4 regions of the Pseudomonas fungipugnans genome follow, and region 2 is predicted to be linked to each of the others. Evidence: predicted binding sites of a transcription regulator. Region 2 holds the regulator's gene; each other region holds the start of a gene.
What was found. Region 2 encodes FliA, which starts transcription of late flagellar genes. Its sites were predicted from a motif close to CTAAAGTTTNNNNNNNNNNNGCCGNTAA; they were not measured.

Region 1 (4,211 bases), on a different contig from region 2:
TGTCAGGTACAGGTCTTTGTAGACGAACAGCCCGACGAAAATCACATCCAAAGCAATCCACAATGGCCAGCACTGCACGCGCTTTTGCGCCATCCACCATTGCGCCACCAGGCTGAAACCGGTCAGGGCGGCATCCAGCCAGGGTTGTGCGGCGTCGGTCCAGTGGGCCATTGCGGCGCCCAGCAGCACGCTGCCGACAGCGCCGATGGCCAGGCCTTCGACGATCGAACGGGTATTGAGCGAGGACACCTGGCGACCTTCACGGGCGGCGCCGGCACGGGTCCATTGCCACCAGCCGTAGACTTGCAGCGCAGCGTAGATCACCTGCAGCAACATGTCCGAATACAACTTCACGCCATAAAAGATCCAGCTATAGAGCAGCACCATGACCAGCCCGATAGGCCAGCACCAGGGGTTCTGTTTGACCGTCAGCCAGACCGCAATCACACCGAGGGCGGCAGCAAACAGTTCAAGCCCGGACATGGTGGTTCCTTTGAAAGTCGAAAGAGGGAGCGGATTGTACTCAGATTGCTGCGAAGGGGCTTGCGCAAAACCTGTGAGTCAAACACCAAACCCTGTGGGAGCGAGCAGGCTCGCTCCCACAGGGTTCTTTATGTTGCTCTCAGACCCGGAACTGCCTGAGCAACCCGTTCAACTGCTCGCTCAATTCCTTGAGGTGAACGCTGGCCAGGCTCGATTGCTCCGCCGCCAGCGCCGTGCTGTGAGACAAGCCGGCTGCCTGAGTGACGTTCTGGTTGATGTCCTCCACCACCTGCGCCTGTTGCAACGTGGCGCTGGCAATCGAGGCGTTCAGCCCGTTCAGGTTGCGCAAGGCCTGACCGATGGCGCTCAGGCTGGCACCCGCCAGGCCAGCCTGTTCAATGGTCAGTTGCGACGCCTTGCTGCTGTCGCCGATCACTTTCACGGCGGCTTCGGAGTGGTTTTGCAGGCGTTCGATCATCGACTGGATCTCTGCCGTGGACTTCTGGGTGCGCTGGGCCAGCAGGCGTACTTCATCGGCCACCACCGCAAACCCCCGACCTTGCTCGCCGGCACGGGCGGCCTCAATGGCGGCGTTGAGGGCCAGCAGGTTGGTTTGCTCGGCAATCGAGCGAATCACCTCCAGCACGCCGCCAATCTGGGTGCTTTCGGTGGCCAGGGTGCGGATCACTTCCACCGCCTGATCAATGGTGCCGGACAGCTTGTCGATCTGCTGCAAGCTGCCATCGATGTTGATCTGCCCCTGTTGCGCCTGGGATTCGGCGTCGCGCATTTCGCTGGCGGCGTGCTCGGCGTTCTTGGCCACGTCCTGTACACCGTATGTCACTTCGTTGATAGCGGTGGCCACCAGTTCCATTTGCTGGGACTGCTGCTGGCTGCGTTGCTGGGCTTGTGCGGCATCGTTGCCCAGCTCGCTGGACGATTGGCCGAGGGCACTGGCCGAAACCTGCAACTGCCCCACGACCAGCCGCAACTTGGCGGTAAAGGCGTTGAAGTGCCGTGCCAGTTGCGTGACTTCGTCCTGGCCGTGAGTATCGAGGCTGCGGGTCAGGTCGCTTTCACCGCTGGCAATGTTCGCCATGGCGTTCACGGTTTCCTGCAACGGGCGCACGATGCTGCGGGCGATCATGATCACCAGCAGCGCCATGATCAGTGCAATCGCCAAGCCTATAAACGAGGCTTCCCAGACCTGGCCGTAGAACTCGGCCTGCATGTCATCGATATACACACCTGAGCCGATGACCCAGCCCCAAGGCTCGAACAGTTTGACGTAGGACGTTTTCTGCACCGGCGCGCTGGCGCCAGGTTTCGGCCAGCGGTAGTCGACCATGCCGGCGCCTTTGGCCTTGGCGATGGCAACCATCTCGTTGAACACCGCAAAACCGTCCGGATCGCGGATGGACGAGAGGTTCTGGCCTTCAAGTTTCGGGTTGGCCGGGTGCATGACCATCACCGGTGTCAGGTCGTTGATCCAGAAATAGTCGCTCTGGTCATAACGCAGCCCGCGCACCACGGTCAGCGCCTGTTTCTGCGCGGCTTCGCGGGTCAGGGTGCCGGCAGTTTCCAGGTCGTGGTAGTAGCTGAGGATGCCGCTGGCGGCCTGCACCACATGCTGGGTCTTCTGCGCCTTGGCATGATAAAGATCGTCGTGTATCTGCTTGAGCATCAATACGCCCAGCGTCAGCAACATCACCACCGCCACAATCAAGATGAGCCACAAGCGTCGGCTGATCGACACACTGCGCAAGCTGTTCATAACGCTTTCACTCCGGTTTCTTTTTCTTGTAATAAACGATCGCCAGCATCCAACCATGCTTTCGCGGCCGGGCCTATGCGACGCAAGTCCAATTACGCGGCGGCGTTAATCAGGCATGTCTGATAAGATTTCGGCCGCGCGCGCAAAAACCTGAATTCAAGTTGATTTTTCACGGAATTTTTACCGTTTCGTGTGGATTCTGTGCGCGGTGGTTCAGCCAGGCTGAGCGTCAGTGAACATTTAAAAGAATATAAACGGGCAGGCCTTGAGGCCGGTCATTCAAGCCCGCTCCCACAGGGTTCGAGGTTTGACTGAACGGTGTCGAGGGCACCGCTTTTTGGGGGATGGATGGATTTTTGGACCGCCTTTCAGGCAGTAATTCTTGGCGTTGTGGAGGGGCTGACGGAGTTCTTGCCCATTTCAAGTACCGGCCACCAGATCATAGTCGCCGATTTGCTCAACTTTGGTGGCGAGCGCGCCATCGCCTTCAACATCATCATTCAGTTGGGGGCAATTCTGGCGGTGGTCTGGGAGTTTCGCCGCAAGATTCTCGATGTGGTCACCGGTTTGCCAACCCAGCCGGGCGCTCGTCGCTTTACCGCGAATCTGCTGATCGCCTTCATGCCGGCAGTGGTGCTGGGGGTGATTTTTTCCGATCTTATCCACGAATATCTGTTCAATCCGATTACCGTCGCAACTGCGCTGGTGGTGGGCGGGGTCATCATGTTGTGGGCCGAGAAGCGCCAACACGAAGTGCATGCCGAAACCGTCGATGAAATCACCTGGAAAGACGCGCTGAAAGTCGGTTTCGCCCAGTGCCTGGCGATGATTCCGGGAACCTCGCGTTCCGGTTCGACGATCATTGGTGGCCTGCTGTTCGGGTTGTCGCGCAAAACCGCGACCGAGTTCTCGTTCTTTCTGGCCATGCCAACCATGGTCGCGGCGGCAGTGTATTCGGGGTTCAAATACCGTCATCTGTTCGTACCGGCAGACGTTCCGGTGTTTGCCATCGGCTTTGTGACTGCCTTCATCTTTGCGATGATCGCGGTCAAGGCATTGCTCAAGTTCATCGCCACTCACAGTTATGCGGCGTTTGCCTGGTACCGCATCGCGTTTGGCCTGCTGATTCTGGCCACCTGGCAGTTTGGTTGGGTTGACTGGGCGGCAGTCAAGCCATGAGTGAGGCCGACAGTCGGCAGCGCTCAGGACGAAAGTCAGGGAGTGAAGTCCAGCACCTGCGCTCGAAGTTGCTGGTGTTGGCTGCGCTGTGCGCGCTGCCGCTGTACGGCGCGTTGTCACTGTGGCTGCGTGGGGTGTCGTGGCTGCCTTTGGCGGCTTACGGGATCGTCAGCGTGCTGGCGTTTTTCCTGTATTGGAGCGACAAGCGCAAGGCTCGCGCAGACGCCTGGCGCACGCCGGAAAACGTCCTGCATGCGCTGGAGTTGGCCGGTGGCTGGCCGGGGGCCTTGATTGCCCAGCAGGTGTTTCGGCACAAGACCCGCAAAGTCTCGTTCCAACTGGTGTTCTGGCTGATCGTGGCAGTACATCAGGTGTTTTGGGTCGATCAACTGTTCCTGGGTGCTCACCTGCTGCCGCTGTTCTAGAGCAACAAACCGACCTGAGTACGCTTGGGTAGCTTGCTCACCACCAGTTGATGCGAGCGTTGTAACAACGCTTGCAACTCCTCGGCACCCAATGGGTAGGGCGTGTTCATGATGATCCATTGTGCCCTGGCCAGATAGGGCGCCGGGTGAACGCCGGGTCGGTCGCAATGGCCGAGAAACAGGTCCTTGTCGACCTTGAACGCCAGCGAATCTCCGCGCAGATTCTGCACGGCAAACATCTTGTTGCCGGCGATAGAGAACACCCGCACGCCGCCCCATTTATAGTCCTCGCGCGCTCCTGGCAGTGCCAGGCAAAATTGCGCGACCTGCGCTTCGCTCATGCGTCCTGC
Region 2 (4,211 bases):
GTGCCTACTTCAGTGAACTTGCCTTTGCCGTGCAGTTCGTCGAGCAGCGATTCGAACTCGTGATCGGAGATCAGGTCGCCACCAGCGGCTTTAGCCGTTGGCGCAGCCGGGGCCGGGGCCGAAGCAATGGCCGACTCCAGCGCATCGACGGCAAAGTTGCCCTTGCCGTGCAGTTGATCGAGCAGTGCTTCAAATTCGTCGTCGGTGATGTCGGAGCTGTCGCCGGGTCCTTTCGGAGCCGCCGGTGCAGCAGGCGCTGCCACCGCGTCGACCGCAAACTGACCTTTGCCGTGCAGTTGATCGAGCAACGACTCGAATTCGGCATCGGTGATTTCATCGCTGGTCGCATCGGCAACAGGCGCAGGCGCAGCAGCCGGTGCGGCGGCCTGAGCCTTGACCGCGTTCAGCGAGTCCAGCAGTTGTTCGAATTCGTTATCGGTGATGTCGCCCGATTCGGCTTCGGCAGCCGGCTCTTCCACCGCTTGCGCCACGGGGGCGGCAACATCGGCAGATTGCGGCTCGGCCAGACGGGCCAGTGCCGCGAGCAACTCTGGCGTCGCAGCCGTGATCGGGCTGCGCTCACGGACTTCGGTAAACATGCCGTTCACCGCGTCCAGCGCTTCGAGAACCACGTCCATCAGTTCCGAGTCGACGCGACGTTCACCCTTGCGCAGGATGTCGAACACGTTCTCGGCGATGTGACAGCACTCCACCAGCTCATTGAGCTGGAGGAAGCCGGCGCCCCCTTTTACAGTGTGAAAACCGCGAAAAATTGCATTGAGCAAATCCGCATCATCCGGTCGGCTTTCCAGCTCGACCAGTTGCTCGGACAGTTGCTCTAGAATCTCGCCGGCCTCAACCAGGAAATCCTGAAGGATCTCTTCATCGGCGCCGAAGCTCATTAAGGGGGTGCTCCTACAGGTCTAAAAACCTAAAAAACCTAAAATGCTAAAACTCTAAAATCCTAGGCTGGATAACAAATCGTCCACATCGTCCTGACCGGACACAACATCTTCTCTTTTATCGGCATGAATCTGCGGACCTTCACCCTGAGAGAGATGTTTTTGCGGATCTTTTTCAGCAAGCATCGCTTCACGGTCATGTTCGATGCCCGCAAAGCGGTCCACCTGGCTTGCCATGAGTACGAGCTTGAGCAGGTTGCTTTCGACTTCGGTGACCAATTGGGTCACGCGCTTGATCACCTGACCGGTGAGGTCCTGGTAATCCTGGGCCAGCAGGATGTCGTTGAGGTTGCTCGACACCACGCGGTTGTCTTCGCGGCTGCGGGTCAGAAAACCGTCGACCCGACGGGCCAGTTCGCGAAACTCTTCAGCCCCGACTTCGCGGCGCATGAAACGGCCCCAGTCGGTGCTCAATGCCTGGGCTTCTTCGCTCAGGCTGTTGATCAGCGGCGTGGCGTTTTCCACCAGGTCCATGGTGCGGTTGGCCGCGGCCTCGGTCAGCTTGACCACATACCCCAGACGCTCGGTGGCGTCGGTGATTTGCGACACTTCCTCGGCTTGCGGCATGTTCGGGTCAATCTGGAAATTGACGATCGCGCTGTGCAGCTCGCGAGTGAGCTTGCCCACTTCCTGATACAGGCCGCGGTCACGGGTCTGGTTGAGCTCATGGATCAGTTGCACCGCATCGCCGAACCTGCCTTTTTCAAGGCTTTCGACCAGTTCGACCGCATGTTTTTTCAGAGTCGATTCAAAATCGCCCTGTGAAGATTCGTTATGCTCCATAGCTCCCCCGTGGCGCAGTTGCTCAACCGATGCGTTCGAAAATCTTCTCGATTTTTTCTTTCAACGCCTGGGCCGTGAAGGGTTTGACCACATAGCCGTTAACACCGGCCTGGGCCGCTTCGATGATCTGTTCGCGCTTGGCTTCAGCGGTCACCATCAATACCGGCAGGTGCTTGAGCTTTTCATCGGCGCGCACGTGGCGCAGCAAATCGATACCGGTCATGCCAGGCATGTTCCAGTCCGTTACCAGAAAGTCGATGCTCCCGCTGTTGAGAACAGGGATAGCCGTAGTGCCATCGTCCGCCTCGACCGTGTTGGTGAACCCAAGGTCACGCAACAGGTTTTTAATGATCCGCCGCATCGTTGAGAAGTCATCAACGATGAGGATTTTCATGTTCTTGTCCAATTCGACCTCCAAGCAGTCTTAAACGCGTCCAGCACCTGGACGCGCCATTTCAATCAATCAGGCAAAGCACTCAAATGACTGTCTGGAACACAACACAACAAGACCGGTGCCGTTCACAACCGCACCAGCCTGGTTTGCAGTCCCCACACTGCCTTCAGCGCGCTCGCCACTCCCCCAAACGCCCCCGCAAACGGGCCGCGCACTGGCTGTGTAACTGGCTGACCCGCGATTCGCTGACCCCCAGGACCTCACCGATTTCCTTGAGGTTCAGCTCTTCGTCGTAGTACAGCGCCAACACCAGTCGCTCACGCTCCGGCAAATTGGCAATCGCGTCCGCCAGTGCGGCCTGGAAACGTTCGTCTTCCAGATCGCGTGACGGCTCAAGATGAGCACTGGCGCCATCCTCGTGCAGCCCTTCGTGTTCGCCGTCCTGCAACAGGTCGTCGAAACTGAACAGGCGGCTGCCCAAGGTATCGTTCAAAATCCCGTAATAATCGTCGAGACTCAATTGGAGTTCGGCCGCAACCTCGTGATCTTTAGCGTCACGGCCGGTTTTAGCTTCAATAGAGCGAATTGCGTCGCTGACCATCCGGGTATTGCGGTGGACCGAGCGTGGCGCCCAGTCCCCTTTGCGTACTTCATCGAGCATCGCGCCGCGGATCCGGATCCCCGCGTACGTTTCAAAACTGGCGCCTTTGCTGGCGTCGTATTTGGTCGAGACTTCCAGCAGGCCGATCATCCCGGCCTGAATAAGATCTTCAACCTGCACACTTGCCGGCAGACGCGCCAGCAAGTGATAGGCAATGCGTTTGACCAGCGGCGCGTAACGCTCGATCAGCTCGTACTGCGCATCACGTGCCGATTTTTTGTAGAGGTTGTAACCGCTGGCTGTCATACCACTGGCCCTGCTGTCTGTTGCACGAGGCGCTCGACGAAGAATTCCAGATGCCCGCGCGGGTTCGCCGGCAGCGGCCAGGTGTCGACCTTCTGTGCAATGGCCTTGAACGCCAGCGCGCACTTGGAGCGCGGAAAGGCTTCGTAGACTGCACGCTGCTTCTGCACGGCCTTGCGCACGCTTTCGTCGTAAGGCACCGCACCGACGTATTGTAAGGCGACATCGAGGAAGCGATCCGTGACCTTGGTCAACTTGGCGAACAGGTTGCGACCTTCCTGCGGGCTCTGGGCCATGTTGGCCAGGACGCGGAAGCGGTTCATGCCGTAATCGCGATTCAGCAGTTTGATCAGCGCGTAGGCGTCGGTGATCGAGGTCGGTTCGTCGCACACCACCAGCAGCACTTCCTGGGCTGCGCGAACAAAGCTGACGACCGAGTCACCAATACCCGCAGCGGTGTCGATCACCAGTACATCGAGGTTGTCGCCGATGTCGCTGAACGCCTGAATCAGGCCGGCGTGTTGCGCCGGGCTCAGATGAACCATGCTCTGGGTGCCGGACGCCGCCGGGACGATGCGGATTCCGCCCGGCCCCTGCAACAGCACGTCGCGCAGCTCACAGCGGCCTTCGATCACATCGGCCAGGGTGCGTTTGGGCGTCAGTCCGAGCAGGACGTCGACGTTCGCCAGCCCCAGATCGGCGTCCAGCAGCATGACCCTGCGGCCAAGCTCAGCCAGAGCCAGGGACAAATTCACTGACACGTTAGTCTTCCCGACGCCACCCTTGCCGCCGGTCACCGCGATCACCTGTACGGGATGCATGCTGCCCATGTTATTTCTTTACCTTGTCTTGCATAGACGGAGGCCACATTACTGGCTGCGCGTTCACCAACGGAACAATGCATGGCAGACCATCGATGTAGGTACAAAAACTGTTCATTACTACCTTAGCCAACCTGCTTGGTCGGGCTGTGGTAAATATCAGCGAACATGTCAGCCATGGCTTCCTCGCTGGGTTCTTCCTGCATTTGCACGCTTACGGCGCGACTGACCAACTGATGACGACGCGGCAGATGCAAATCATCCGGGATCCGCGGGCCATCGGTGAGGTAAGCCACTGGCAACTCATGACTGATGGCCAGGCTCAACACCTCGCCCAGACTTGCCGT
Region 3 (4,211 bases), on a different contig from region 2:
TAGGCAAGCAAGCCCCGGACTTCACCGTACCGGCCGTACTCGGCAACGGCGAAATCGTTGACAGCTTCACCCTGTCCTCGGCCATCAAAGGCAAATACGGCCTGGTGTTCTTCTACCCACTGGACTTCACCTTTGTTTGCCCGTCCGAGCTGATCGCTCTGGACAACCGCATGTCGGACTTCAAGGCACGCAATGTTGAAGTGATCGCTGTTTCGATCGACTCGCACTTCACCCACAACGCCTGGCGCAACACCCCGGTGAACAATGGCGGTATCGGCCAGGTTCGCTACACCATGGCTGCCGACATGAAGCACGAAATCGCCAAGGCCTACGACGTAGAGTCCGAAGGTGGCGTGGCTTTCCGTGGCGCGTTCCTGATCGACGACAAAGGCATTGTCCGCTCGCAGATCATCAACGACCTGCCGCTGGGCCGTAACATGGAAGAGCTGATCCGTCTGGTTGACGCTCTGCAATTCCACGAAGAGCACGGCGAAGTTTGCCCTGCCAACTGGAAAAAAGGCGACAAAGGCATGAACGCTTCGCCAGCAGGCGTTGCGGCTTACCTGACCGAGAACGCTGCCGCGCTGTAAGGCACGTTCGACGCACAAAAAAACCGGCCTCCAGGGGCCGGTTTTTTTATGCGCGGGTTAAACGCGACGACTGCAATCAGTCGTTGAAGTCTTCCCAGCCGCCCATTTGTTTCCAGCGATTGACGATGCCGCAGAACAGATCAGCGGTCTTCTCGGTGTCGTAGCGAGCCGAGTGGGCCTCGCGACCGTCGAAGTCGATGTCGGCAGCCTGACAGGCCTTGGCCAATACGGTCTGACCGTAAGCCAGGCCAGCCAGCGTTGCAGTGTCGAAGCTGGAGAACGGATGAAACGGGTTGCGCTTCATGTCCAGACGCGCGACAGCGGCGTTGAGGAAGCCCAGGTCGAAGCTGCTGTTGTGCCCGACCAGAATCGCCCGCTTGCAGCCATTGGCCTTCAACGCCTTGCGCACGCCACGGAAGATATCGGTCAGGGCCGCTTCTTCGCTCACGGCCATGCGCAGTGGGTGATCGAGCTTGATCCCGGTAAATTCCAGGGCTGCCGCTTCGATGTTGGCGCCTTCAAATGGCTCGACCCGGAAGAAATAGGTGTGCTCGGGGAACACAAAGCCTTTTTCGTCCATGCCGATCACGGTTGCCGCGATTTCCAGCAGGGCGTCGGTGGCCGAGTTGAAACCACCGGTTTCTACGTCGACGACAACCGGCAGGTAGCCACGAAACCTGGCTGCCATTGGGTGACGGGAACCGCCTCCGCCGCCATGACCGTCCTGTTCGTCGTCGTAATGGTCTTCACTCACGGGTGTTCCTCCAGCAGGCGCCAGCGCAGTTTTTCACCGGCGCGCAGCGGGATTACGGTCAGCTCGCCGAAGGGCAGGCTGGTAGGGGCGGTCCACTCATCGCGGACCAGGGTGATGCGGTCGGTGTTCGCCGGCAGGCCGTAGAAGCGGGGGCCGTTGAGGCTGGCGAATGCTTCGAGCTTGTCCAGCGCGTTACGTTGCTCGAACGCTTCGGCATACATCTCGATGGCGGCATACGCGGTGTAGCAGCCAGCGCAGCCGCAAGCGGCTTCCTTGGCGTGCTGCGCGTGAGGCGCCGAGTCGGTGCCGAGGAAGAACTTCGCGCTGCCGCTGGTGGCGGCGTCGAGCAGGGCTTCCTGGTGGGTGTTGCGCTTGAGGATCGGCAGGCAATAGAAGTGCGGCCGAATCCCGCCCACCAGCATGTGGTTGCGGTTGTACAGCAGGTGATGAGCGGTGATGGTCGCGCCGACGTTGGCCGCAGCCTCGTTGACGAACTGCACGGCATCGGCGGTAGTGATGTGTTCAAACACCACTTTGAGCGTCGGGAAACGCTCGACCACACGACGCATATGCTCATCTATGAAGATTTTTTCGCGGTCGAACACGTCGACATCGCCACGGGTGACTTCACCGTGAATCAGCAAGGGCATCCCGACTTCGGCCATGGCCTCGATCGCAGGGAAGATCTTGTCGATGCTGGTGACGCCAGAATCCGAGTTGGTGGTCGCACCGGCCGGGTACAGCTTGGCGGCGTGAACGAAACCGCTGGCCTTGGCCTCGCGAATTTCTTCGGGTTGAGTGCGGTCGGTCAGATACAGCACCATCAGTGGTTCGAAACGGCTGCCGGCCGGTCGTGCAGCGAGGATCCGCTGGCGATAGGCGTCGGCTTCAGCGGCGTTACGCACTGGAGGAACCAGGTTGGGCATGATGATGGCGCGACCAAAGGTACGCGCGACATCCGCGACGGTATTGGTCAACACGGCTCCATCGCGAAGATGAATATGCCAGTCGTCGGGACGCAGCAGGGTCAGGCGGTCGGACATGAGGGGATTCCAGGCGGGTCAAACTGAAGGGAATGCTACCGGAAAAGACTCTTGCAGGCACTCGCTATCAAGTTTTGCAGGATCGTACCGATAGCCAATAGGTATGCCGTAAACGTATGTGTCGGTCTTTTTGTTGTAGAAGCCAGTGGAGCCTCTCGTGCGCCAGCGTTATTTAGCCTTGCTCAGTGTGTTTGCCAGCCTTCCTGCGATGGCGCTCACTTTCCAGACCCGTCTGGAGAGCATCGAATGGACGGTCGAAGGCGACAAGTTCGAGTGCCGCCTGACTCAGCCGATTACCGATTTCGGTTCCGGTGAGTTCGTGCGCCGCGCCGGTGAGCAGGCGATCTTTCGTCTCAAAGCCTATAACTCGATGATCGGCGGTGGATCGGCAACCTTGCTGGCCGCTGCTGCGCCATGGCAGCCGGGGCGTGGCGACATCAATCTGGGCTCGGTGCGAATCGGCAGCGGCAACGTACTGTTCAACACTTCACAGGTACAGGCCGGAGGCTTGATCAATGGCCTGATGGACGGACGCAGTCCAGTCATTCGCCATGCCACGGGCGATGGCCGGGTCTCGGAAGTCCGCTTGCTACCCGTCAAATTCCACAAGGCGTTTGGCGACTTCCAGGGCTGCGTGGCCAAATTGCTGCCGCAGAATTTCGAGCAAGTGAAGCAATCGCAAATCGGCTTTCCGGGCGAAGGCGTTGAGCTGGATCCGCAAGCCAAAGCCAAGTTGCAGGTCATGCTGGAATTCATCAAGGCTGATCCGACGGTCAATCACATTGAACTCGATGGCCATTCCGACAACAGCGGCAACCGCCTGACCAATCGTGAACTGTCGCGGCGCCGTGCATTGGCGGTCATGGACTTCTTCAAGGCCAACGGGATTCAGGAGTCGCAGATCACCATGCGCTTCCACGGTGAGCGTTATCCGTTGGCGCCAAACACCAATGCGGCCAACCGGGCCAAGAATCGCCGGGTCGCCGTACGCCTTGAACGTGTGGCGCCCACCGAAAAACCGGTGCCTCAGGCCACCGCTTCCGCGGGTGCTGCTGCGACCTCCTGAACCGGCTGTCTTCGTCGTTCGCTCGACATAATCTGTCGCTTCGTCGTCATTAGCTGTCGCGGTACTGTAAATTATTTCTTATGAGCGGTAGACTTCTCGGCTTTCCGTAGAACCCCGTGGAGTGATGGCATGGCGGACGTAAACAAGGTCGTTCTGGCGTATTCCGGCGGCCTGGACACTTCGGTGATCCTCAAGTGGCTGCAGGATACTTATAACTGTGAAGTAGTGACCTTCACCGCTGACCTGGGTCAGGGCGAAGAGGTCGAACCGGCCCGCGCCAAGGCTCAGGCCATGGGCGTAAAAGAAATCTACATCGATGACCTGCGCGAAGAGTTCGTGCGAGATTTCGTGTTCCCGATGTTCCGTGCCAACACCGTCTACGAAGGTGAGTACCTGCTGGGTACTTCCATCGCTCGTCCGTTGATCGCCAAGCGCCTGATCGAAATCGCCAACGAAACCGGCGCTGACGCCATTTCCCACGGTGCTACCGGCAAGGGCAACGACCAGGTTCGTTTCGAACTGGGTGCCTACGCCTTGAAACCGGGTGTAAAAGTGATCGCCCCTTGGCGCGAATGGGACCTGCTCTCGCGTGAAAAGCTGATGGATTATGCTGAAAAGCACAACATCCCGATCGAGCGTCACGGCAAGAAGAAATCCCCGTACTCGATGGATGCCAACCTGCTGCACATCTCCTATGAAGGCGGCGTGCTGGAAGACACCTGGACCGAGCACGAAGAAGACATGTGGAAATGGACCGT
Region 4 (4,211 bases), on a different contig from region 2:
ATGTGGCTGACCGAACCGGCCATTTCATCCAGCCCGGAGTTGACTCGGGCGGTGGCGTCGGCGGCGGACTGGCAACTGGCCTGGGTGTTTTCCATGGCGCTGACCGACGAACTCACGCCTTGGGTCAGGCGCGCCAGCATCTCGTTGATTTCCGAAGTGCTGGCCTGGGTGCGGGCGGCGAGGGCACGAACTTCGTCGGCCACCACGGCAAAACCTCGACCCTGTTCGCCGGCTCGGGCCGCTTCGATGGCAGCGTTCAAGGCCAGCAGATTGGTCTGACCGGCAATGGCGCCGATCACGCCGAGAATCTCGGTGATGCGCTGCGCATCCTGCTGCATGCTCCCGACTTTATGGGTCGCGCTGGCCACTTCACCGATCAATGCCACAACGCTGCTGGACGCTTCGCCGACGACGATCCGCGAACGGTCGGCGTTTTCATTGGCTCGCTGGGTGAACGCGGCCGTTTCCGCTGCGTTCTGCGCCACGCTTTCGGCGGTGGAACTCATCTCGGTGATGGCGGTAACGGTCTGATCGGTTTCCGAGGCGTGACGCACCAGGATCTGACTGGTGTGGGCCGAGGTGCGTTGCAGGGTGTCGAGGCCGGAGGCCATGGCGCCAGTGGCCTGGGTGACTTCGCCAATCATGTTTTGCAGGTAGGCGATGAAGGTGTTCACTGAGTGGCCGATGGCGCCCAGTTCGTCTTCGGCGCGAATGGTGATGCGTTTGGTCAGGTCCGCGTCACCTGCGGACAGCGCGTCGATGTTGGTCTTGAGCGCTTTCATGCGGTGGATCAACTGGCGAATGGCGTAGACCTGCAACAGCACCAGCAGGATCACCATCGGAATTTGCAGCAGGCTCAGGGTGCTCAGTACATCGTCACGCTGGGCAGTGATCAGTTTGGTCGGCAGGGCGGTGGCGAGGAACCACGGCGAGCCTTCGATCGGGCGCATGAAGAAGGTGCTGGCTTCGCCGTTGTTGTCGAACTCGACTCGTTGCGCCTGATCGCGATTTTGCAGGCCGGCCTTGACCTGACTGGCGAACGGCGAGTTGCCGGCCAGTTCACTGATGTTTTTCAGCACGATCGGGCCGCTGATGCGCGAGCTGTTGCTGATGATCTTGCCGTCGGCTTCGACGATCAGCATTTCGGCGCCGAGGTCTTTTTCCTTGCGGGCGATCAGGTCGTTGAAGAAACCCAGCGTCACGTCGATGGTCGAGACGCCATAGGCGGCGCCGTTCTTCTGGATGGCCATGGCGCAGTTGGTGCGTGGCTCGGCGCTGGCGTCATCTTTATAGGCTGCGGCCCAGGCACACTGGCCGCGAGGGGTCTGCATGCCGCCCTTGTACCAGCTCTGGTCGTAGTAGTTGGGCGCAGCGTCGCTGTTCCAGAAGGTGTTGACCGCCAGGTTGCCCGAGGCATCGCGGTGCCAGAAAGTGCTGAACTTGTTGCGACCGGCTTCACGCTGGCCGGGCAGCGGCCAGATCCCGCCGCCGAAGACTTTCAGCTCGCCGTACTGATCCACTAGACCGGGCAGGACCGTGTCGATGGCGGCGCTGTCGAGCAGGGGGATGGTCTGGGTGATGCTGCGCTGTTGCGCCTGCACCTTGTTCAGTTCGCCCTGAATCTGCTCGGCGACTTCGGCAATGCGGTTGAGCGCCACCTGTTCTTCGGTGTGGCGCAGCTTGGGTGCGACCAACTGGCTGATGCCCACGACCGTCAACACCGACAGCAGCAGGATAAACAGGACCAGAAACAGCGTGTAGCGAGCCTGAATGGTACGGAATGCGGGCATGGGACCGGTCCTTGTGCTGCGTTTTTATTGTTGAGGGCGGGTTCTGAACTTGGTGGGATCAAATTTGTATCGGCTTGTAACGTCGCAGCTTGAGGTACGAACGTACAACAAAGCGGTGAACGCAAGGCGGGTTTTGCGAGGAATTCATGTCGCAACTGATACAAAGTCTCAGTCGCGGGGCATTTGAAACGCCAGCACGTTGCTCGTCACTGTGTTCAGGTGTCATGGAAGCCAATGAAACAAGGCACTTGATGGTTTGTATCTTAAATGTACGAAAATTGTAAAAACAGGAAATAATAATTGGTCATCGGGCGGACGCTGCCGATACTTCCCAGTATCAATCTCGTTCAAACAAGGATTTTTTATGTTCCGGCTCCAAGGACATTCAGGTTTCGTCTCGCTGGCGGGGAAACGCTCATGACTATTGGTCTGGTCGGCAACTGGTCTGCCAAGACGGGGCTGCTGGTTCGTCAGGGTTCGCCCAACGCCAAGCCTATTACCCAGAGCGTCAAGGCCCGGCAAATATTGGCGCAGGTGGGCAACGATCCGCTGGTGCTGAACCGGAAAAAAATGGATTCCATGCAGATGTTCAAGCAGATCAAGGGATTCAATCCGGAAAGCGTCACGGCCAAGCAGTTGGGCAACATGAGTACCTACCTGCTGCAGAAAGGCATCATCAGTGATGTGACTGCGCTGACGCTGCATAACGCTGGCGACAAGTTCGACAAGTTCGGCGTGCCGTCCGATCCAGACGCGAAATTCAACGCCCTGGAGTACTTTGCCGTGCAACTGGACACGATCCAGACCAACAATCTGAAGGGTAACAAGTACGCCAATTACCTGGTGCCTGAGTTCAAGAAAGCGATCTACGTGCTGCAAAACCTCAAGACCTATGGCGAGAGCAACGGCTCGACGGTCAAGAAGAAAGACTGACGATTGTTGGCGACCCGCTCATTTGATTGAGCGGGCGCGCACGTCCAGTCAGCGATCCAGCAGTTGCATCACCGCTTCCGGATACCGCAACCCGGCTGTGGCATTGGCGGGAAAGATTGCCTCCAGTGCCTGCAACTCCTCGGCGCTCAGTTTTACCTCGAGTGCCGCGACATTTTCCTCCAGGTATTTGCGTTGCTTGGTGCCCGGAATCGGGATCAGGTAGTCGCCCTGCGCCAGCACCCAGGCCAGCGCCAGTTGCCCGGCAGTGACACCCTTGTCAGCGGCCAGCGCCTGCACTTGCTGCACCAGCAGCAGATTCTTCGCGAAATTTTCCCCTTGAAAACGTGGGCTGAAGCGCCGGTAATCGTCGGCGGCAAAATCGTCCGGGCTTTTCAGCGCGCCGGTCAAAAAGCCACGGCCCAGCGGGCTATAGGGGACGAACGCGATGCCCAGGCGCCGACAGGCCGCCAGGCAGCCGTTGTCTTCCTGGTCGCGACTCCATAACGAGTACTCGCTTTGCAGCGCGCTGATCGGATGAACCTTGTTCGCGCGTTCCAGGGTGGCGGCTGATGCTTCGCTCAAACCCAGGTAACGCACCTTGCCAGCGGCAACCAGTTCGGCCATGGCGCCAACGGTTTCCTCGATGGCGACTTGCGGGTCGATCCGGTGCTGGTAATACAAGTCCAGGGTGTCCACGCCAAGGCGTTTGAGCGTGCCGTCGATGGCCTGGCGAATGTAGTCGGGACGGCCGTTGACACCACGCGATTCAGGATTGGCCGGGTCGCGAACGATGCCGAATTTGCTGGCCAGAAACACCTGGTCGCGTTTGCCGACGATGGCTTTGCCGATCAGTTCTTCGTTGGTATGCGGGCCATACATGTCGGCGGTGTCGAGCAGGTTGATGCCCAACTCCAATGCCCGGTGCAAGGTGGCAGTCGCTTCTCGGGTGTCGGTGCCGGTGGTGTAGAAATCGGTCATGCCCATGCAGCCCAAACCGATGGCCGAAACCTGTGGACCGTTCTTGCCCAATTGACGTGTTTGCATGACTTCAGCTCCCTGGAAATGTGAACCGCCATTGTTGATCTCGACACAAACCAGATAAACCGGCTAAATCCACTATCACTATTCGTATTATCTGAATAATCGACAGGCAGGCCGAAGCCATGGACCGTTTTAATGCCATGCGGGTGTTCACCCGGATCGTCGAGTTGGGGGGCTTTGCCAAAGCGGCGGACAGCCTGCAATTGCCCCGCGCCTCGGTGACGGTGCTGATCAAGCAACTGGAGGCGCACCTGGGCGTGCAATTGCTGCAACGCACCACTCGCCACATCAGCCTGACCCTCGACGGTGCGGCCTATTACCCGCGATGCGTGCGTCTGCTGGCGGATCTGGAGGAGACTGAAGCGGTGTTTTCTGCCGCCCGGCACAACCCAAAAGGTTTGTTGCGCGTGGACATGCCGGCAGCGGTGGGGCGCTTGATCGTGATTC

Region 1: a site for FliA is predicted at 2,385-2,412, ahead of POF45_RS00785 (methyl-accepting chemotaxis protein). Genes of this name have one in related genera too.
Region 3: a site for FliA is predicted at 2,454-2,481, ahead of POF45_RS09770 (flagellar protein MotY). Genes of this name have one in related genera too.
Region 4: a site for FliA is predicted at 1,857-1,884, ahead of POF45_RS00585 (methyl-accepting chemotaxis protein). Genes of this name have one in related genera too.

The regions. Positions count from the first base shown of each region.
Region 1 is NZ_JARBWL010000001.1:157,609-161,819, forward strand. It holds gene pnuC (nicotinamide riboside transporter PnuC) at 1-483, opposite strand, end outside; gene POF45_RS00785 (methyl-accepting chemotaxis protein) at 623-2,257, opposite strand; gene POF45_RS00790 (undecaprenyl-diphosphate phosphatase) at 2,606-3,436, shown strand; gene POF45_RS00795 (DUF1294 domain-containing protein) at 3,433-3,861, shown strand; gene POF45_RS00800 (MmcQ/YjbR family DNA-binding protein) at 3,858-4,211, opposite strand, start outside.
Region 2 is NZ_JARBWL010000002.1:2,055,476-2,059,686, reverse strand. It holds gene POF45_RS24520 (chemotaxis protein CheA) at 1-902, opposite strand, end outside; gene POF45_RS24515 (protein phosphatase CheZ) at 957-1,745, opposite strand; gene POF45_RS24510 (chemotaxis response regulator CheY) at 1,768-2,139, opposite strand; gene fliA (RNA polymerase sigma factor FliA) at 2,306-3,046, opposite strand; gene fleN (flagellar synthesis regulator FleN) at 3,043-3,873, opposite strand; gene flhF (flagellar biosynthesis GTPase FlhF) at 3,990-4,211, opposite strand, start outside.
Region 3 is NZ_JARBWL010000001.1:2,390,610-2,394,820, reverse strand. It holds gene POF45_RS09785 (peroxiredoxin) at 1-590, shown strand, start outside; gene rnt (ribonuclease T) at 667-1,344, opposite strand; gene pyrC (dihydroorotase) at 1,341-2,387, opposite strand; gene POF45_RS09770 (flagellar protein MotY) at 2,545-3,453, shown strand; gene POF45_RS09765 (argininosuccinate synthase) at 3,583-4,211, shown strand, end outside.
Region 4 is NZ_JARBWL010000001.1:114,556-118,766, forward strand. It holds gene POF45_RS00585 (methyl-accepting chemotaxis protein) at 1-1,790, opposite strand, end outside; gene POF45_RS00590 (hypothetical protein) at 2,208-2,723, shown strand; gene POF45_RS00595 (aldo/keto reductase) at 2,772-3,767, opposite strand; gene POF45_RS00600 (LysR family transcriptional regulator) at 3,887-4,211, shown strand, end outside.